Regions from separate parts of the Buttiauxella gaviniae genome, predicted to be linked through region 1. Evidence: predicted binding sites of a transcription regulator. Region 1 holds the regulator's gene; the other holds the start of a gene.

Region 1 (3,090 bases):
AGGGCGAGTACCGCCGCGCAGCATGGCCTGAATGGTCATCGACAGCGTGCCGGTTTTCGGATCGAGCAAACGACCGGTACGAGAGCGACCACCTTCCACAAAGTATTCAACGGAATAGCCGCGGCTAAACAGTTCGCCAAGATATTCACGGAACACGGTGGAATAGAGTTTGCTGCCCTTAAAAGTACGACGAATAAAGAACGCACCCAGACGGCGGAAAATCGGGCCTGCTGGCCAGAAGTTCAGGTTAATCCCCGCCGCGATGTGCGGAGGCACTAGCCCTTGATGATAAAGCACATAAGACAGCAGCATGTAGTCCATGTGGCTGCGATGGCAGGGCACATAGACAATCTCATGGCCGTCGTGAGCCAGTTGGCGCACGCGTTCTGCATTATGAACGTTGATGCCCTGATACAAACGGTTCCAGGTCAGCCCCAACACGCGGTCAGTTAAACGAACCGCTTCATACGAGAAGTTAGCCGCAATCTCTTCCATTAATGCAACAGCGTTTTGCTGCGCTTTTTCGTGGGAGATTTTCTTACTACGCGCTTCATCTTCTACCGCGCGGGCGATAGCTTTTGAGGCCAAAAGCTTGTTAAACAGATCCTGGCGCACCGGCAGACGCGGCCCGATAGTCGCCAGGCGCTGGCGAGCAAAGTGCATACGCGCCACGCGAGCCAGCTTCTGAGCAATTTTCTTGTCTGTACCGTGATCGGTTGCCATCTGGCGCAGAGAAACAGGTGCGGAGAAACGCACGAAGCTGTCGCGACCCAGCCAGGAAACAGCGAAAAATTTCTGAATGCCGTTTAGCATTTTTAATGGCGGATTCACTTCGCCTTTTTCGCGCCCTGGAGAGCGGCCAAACATCACCGATACCGGCACCATCTGCACATCCAGATTAGGATTGCTGCGGTGCAGGTCGAGGTAATCATGGAACAGCTTAATCGACTCTTCTTTCGGCGTGTAATAAGTGAAGACACGCGGCCCGCCATGGATAAAGACATAGCGTGGCAATAAAGCGCCGTCTATTTCTAACGGCTCCAGAGGATCGGGCAAGTTATGCGCGAGGCATTGCGCGCGCAAGGTTAATAAATCCGCCTTTGAGTTATACGGCAAAACGTACATGATTGGGCGAGTGGGATCTAAGCCCAGTTCGGCCTGTGGATCAGCCGGAATGGACTTGCTCTTTACCAGAACGCCTAATGGTAAATTAAGTAATTTGTAGTAAATTCTTGGCCAGCCTGACATAAACGATGTAAAGCCTCAGGTTAATGATGCAAATTCGCCGCAAGAATATCAGAATCTTGTCTGAATTTCTGTGGCGTTCAACTATTGATAAGCATTGACGCAAATAATTTGAAAAGGTTTCCCTAAATGGCGAGTAGCACCACTGGACTTACCCGTATTATCAAAGCCGCAGGCTATTCATGGAAAGGGCTTAAAGCAGCCTGGATTAACGAAGCCGCTTTTCGTCAAGAAGGCGTCGCCGCGGTTATCGCCATTGCCATTGCCTGCTGGTTAGATGTCGACCCTATTACCCGTATTTTACTGATCGGTTCTGTCGTGCTGGTCATGATTATCGAAATTCTCAATAGCGCGATTGAGGCGCTTGTTGACCGTGTTGGCACGGATTATCACGAACTTTCAGGGCGCGCCAAAGATATGGGCTCTGCCGCTGTATTAATCGCCATTATCCTTGCGGTGATCACCTGGGTCACGCTGCTTTGGCAGCATTTGCGATAGTCTTTCCAGAATAGTTAAGTGCCTGGTTTTTTGCTCAATTTGTGGTTCCAAAATCGCCTTTGACTGTATATACTCACAGCATAACTGTATAAACACCCAGGGGGCGGAATGAAAGCGTTAACTACCAGGCAGCAAGAGGTGTTTGATCTTATTCGGGATCATATCAGCCAGACCGGCATGCCACCGACTCGTGCCGAGATTGCTCAACGTCTGGGGTTCCGTTCTCCGAACGCCGCTGAAGAGCATTTGAAAGCACTTGCCCGTAAAGGCGTGATTGAAATTGTTTCTGGCGCATCACGTGGTATTCGTTTGCTGGTGGAAGAGGTCACAGGTATTCCGCTGGTCGGGCGTGTTGCGGCGGGTGAACCGCTTCTGGCGCAGCAACATATCGAAGGTCACTATCAGGTTGATCCTTCGTTGTTCAAGCCGAATGCTGATTTCTTACTGCGCGTAAGCGGGATGTCCATGAAAGACATCGGCATTATGGATGGCGATCTGCTTGCTGTTCATAAAACTCAGGATGTGCGCAATGGCCAGGTTGTGGTTGCGCGCATTGATGACGAAGTTACCGTTAAGCGCTTAAAGCAGCAGGGTAATACCGTCCATCTGCTGCCAGAAAACAGCGAATTTGAACCGATTATCGTTGACCTGCGTGAGCATAACTTCTCCATCGAAGGCTTGGCGGTTGGGGTTATTCGCAACGGCGACTGGCTGTAAAACTTCTTTAGGCGATGCGCATTCCAGCGCATCGCTATCCTCACTCTCTTTCTGGATTAGCCATGCGATTTTTCTCGACGGCTGATAGCGCGCTCTGGCGCCTCGCCTTACCCATGATTTTTTCCAATATCACCGTTCCCCTGCTTGGCCTGGTGGATACGGCAGTTATTGGTCATTTGGATAGCCCCGTTTATCTCGGCGGTGTCGCTATCGGCGCAACGGCAACCAGCTTCTTATTTATGCTGCTATTGTTTTTGCGCATGAGCACCACGGGTTTAACCGCCCAGGCTTTCGGCGCCAACAATCCCTCAGCTTTAGCGCGTGCTCTGGTTCAGCCTTTAATGCTGGCATTAGGGGCGGGCGCTGCGATTATCCTGTTACGTGACCCGCTGATTTCCCTGGCCCTGCATATCGTTGGTGGTAATCAGGATGTGCTCTGGCAGGCACAGCGTTTTCTTGAGATCCGCTGGCTAAGCGCTCCGGCCTCGCTGGCTAATCTCGTGCTGCTGGGGTGGCTACTGGGTGTTCAATATGCCCGTGCGCCCGTTATTTTGCTGGTTGTGGGGAACGTGCTGAATATTGTGCTCGATGTGTGGCTGGTTATGGGCCTGCATATGAATGTGCAGGGGG
Region 2 (3,090 bases), 1.9 Mb from region 1:
ACTGCCGCTATTTAGATGCCATTCTTGAGCAGTACCACCAGGGCCGGGATAACCGGCTCGAGTACCGTATTGCACGTCGGGATGCGCATAACAAAGATGCTGAACTGGCATCTGTGGTCTCAAATATGTCATCTGAACCGCGTGTTTCATCTGAGATGCAAGAAACCGCATTTCGCTTACTGTGCCTGAACCACACCTTTAACAGTTATATCTCGGCCTTAGGTGCACACCGCGAAAAACTCACTAACGACGATATTTTGCTGCTGCTTGATGATGCAGTGTGTTACGTCGATGATGCGTTACATCATTTGCCCGCAGATGAAATTCGCGTTCAAAAAGCTTTGCAGGGGTTGTCCCAGCGAATAACTTCTCTTGAGCCGCAACCAGACACCAAAGAGCCATTAGTCCTTCAGCAAGTTGGTTTGCTGGTTGCGCTACTGCCGGAAATATCGCGTCTCCAGCAACTTATGTCACAGCAGCACGATTAACGAGTGTGACGTCGCTGGTAAAGATGCCCCCACTCCACCAACTCCCGGCGTGTTGCTGCCGGGAGAGCCGCTTCATGAATACCGCAAATCGCCCCCTCTAAAGCCAATAGCACTCTGACACCAAGCGCTTTGTTCACATTCCTTAGCTTTATCCATGAACGTTTCGCTCCATAAGCATGAAGGGCGCGCACATCCGCAATACCAGCCTCCCAAAGCATCATTTCCAGGCTGTGCGTTAAATTAGGCAAATCTTTAAGCCGTTGTTGTGTTTTCTGGCGAGACTTTTCACGCCGGGCGCTAAACAAAGCATCCGTTGAAAGCTGCAATAACTTTTCTCTATCGCACCATAACCCCTCATCGACATGATAATAATTCAGCGCAATAGCTCGACCCCGTTTGTTATAAACCAGCGATTCTGCCGCTTTTTTGACAAAGTAAACTTCTGATTGTTCGCATGCGCGCAGGTAGAGTTCCCCCTCAGAAACCATTGCAAAAACGACATTATCAATTGTTAAGCTATACCCGCCAAACAGTGAGCGGTAGTTAATTTCACCCAGTGAAGATAGACATTCTTTTGATTGATGAATCCTTGCATATGACCGCTTTTTCATGAATATATCCTTAAATATCATGCCATAACATAATAAAACGGCTTATTACCGTTTCTAGTTACGTGAAAATAATTAACCCAAGGGCTGGCGGCAATCACATTCTCTCTTTCCGCAGAATTACGTGATGAAATTGCGATATGCTTTCCGAAATTTAGATTGATCTTTGGCCTGACAGGCATTACTGTATATTCATACAGTAACCCATCAGGCGGGATTAACTATGCATTCACATAACGTTCTAACTCACGTTGCCACTGTTCCAGGTTCTACGGCTCAGCCATCAGCAGGTAACAACATAAAAGGGTTGATCAGTGAAGTGATCTACAGCGAAGATCAGCCATGGATTACGCAGTTGGTGTTATTGCCATTACTTCAGCAGCTTGGTCAGCAATCACGCTGGCAGTTGTGGTTAACGCCGCAGCAGAAATTGAGTCGTCAGTGGGTGCAATCGGCGGGGCTTCCATTAGCGAAAGTGATGCAAGTGAGTCAACTCGATCCACTTTTTACCGTTGATGCTATGGTAAAAGCGTTGCAGACAGGAAATTACAGTGTTGTTATCGGTTGGTTACCAGAAGAATTGACTGATGAAGAACATTTGCAGCTATCCTCTGCCGCAGAAATGGGTAATGCTCTTGGCTTCATTATGCGTCCAATGCGCACCTCGGAAACAGGTCGTCGACCACGAAGTGGGCTAAAAATTCATTCTAGTTTGTATCATTAAGTAAATTTAAGAGAAATCCTGGAACTTTTTCTTAGTTCTGTACAATTGATTGTGAATTATCAAGAATCCGCGTCTCAAGCCGCTCCAGACGGCCTTCTACCGAATTTTGAGCGAGTGAATTTCAGGCAAACTTGTTAGAAAATGTGTACACAAGTCGTTTTTTTTCATATGCCTGACGGACTTCACACTTGTAAGTTTTCAACTACGTTGTAGACTTTAGCTCGCCAGGGTTGCTCTTCCATAACACCGACTAATCGGTAGAGTAACAAGTGAGCATAAACTCGGGCGAAGGATTTAACCCTGGGCTTTAGAGCGATTTTAAAGCTCATGGCCTTTTTGGATGATAATGAGGCGCAAAAAATGAAAAAGACAGCTATCGCGATTGCAGTGGCACTGGCTGGCTTCGCTACCGTAGCGCAGGCCGCACCGAAAGATAACACCTGGTATGCAGGTGGCAAACTGGGTTGGTCCCAGTTCCATGATACCGGTTTCTCTGACCAGAACGGCTATGATAGCGGCATCGGTAATGGCCCAACTCATGAAAGCCAGCTGGGTGCAGGTGCTTTCGGTGGTTACCAGGTTAACCCGTATGTTGGTTTTGAAATGGGTTACGACTGGTTAGGTCGTATGCCATACAAAGGCAGCGTTGAAAACGGTGCTTTCAAAGCGCAAGGCGTTCAACTGACTACCAAACTGAGCTACCCAATCAATGACGACCTGGACATCTATACTCGTCTGGGTGGTATGGTATGGCGTGCAGACTCTACAGCTCTGAATGCTGCTGGTAACCGTGTAAGCGATCACGACACTGGCGTATCTCCTCTGGCAGCTGGTGGTATCGAGTGGGCTGTTACCCGCGATATCGCTACTCGCCTGGAATACCAGTGGACCAACAACATCGGTGACGCTGCTACCGTTGGTACTCGTCCAGACAACGGCATGCTGAGTGTTGGTGTTTCTTACCGTTTCGGTCAGTACGATGCTCCAGCTCCAGTTGTAGCTCCGGCTCCAGCTCCAGCTCCAGAAGTACAGACCAAGCACTTCACTCTGAAGTCTGACGTTCTGTTCAACTTCAACAAAGCGACTCTGAAACCAGAAGGTCAGCAGGCACTGGATCAACTGTATACTCAGTTGAGCAACCTGGATCCTAAAGACGGTTCAGTTGTCGTTCTGGGCTTCACAGACCGTATCGGTTCTGACGAATACAACCAGAAACTGTCTGAAAAACGTGCACAGTCTGTTGTTGATTACCTGATCTCTAAAGGTATCC

Evidence for each region. Region 1 encodes LexA, which represses DNA repair genes until DNA is damaged. Its sites were predicted from a motif close to TNCTGTATGTACATACAGNA; they were not measured.
Region 2: sulA (SOS-induced cell division inhibitor SulA) is a predicted target of LexA. The motif match lies at 1,279-1,298, and genes of this name have one in related genera.

What each region holds. Positions count from the first base shown of each region.
Region 1 is NZ_JBFMVT010000002.1:2,214,830-2,217,919, forward strand. It holds gene plsB (glycerol-3-phosphate 1-O-acyltransferase PlsB) at 1-1,248, opposite strand, end outside; gene AB1E22_RS10935 (diacylglycerol kinase) at 1,375-1,743, shown strand; gene lexA (transcriptional repressor LexA) at 1,852-2,460, shown strand; gene dinF (MATE family efflux transporter DinF) at 2,523-3,090, shown strand, end outside.
Region 2 is NZ_JBFMVT010000002.1:362,298-365,387, forward strand. It holds gene yccS (YccS family putative transporter) at 1-488, shown strand, start outside; gene AB1E22_RS02415 (TfoX/Sxy family DNA transformation protein) at 485-1,099, opposite strand; gene sulA (SOS-induced cell division inhibitor SulA) at 1,320-1,820, shown strand; gene ompA (porin OmpA) at 2,181-3,090, shown strand, end outside.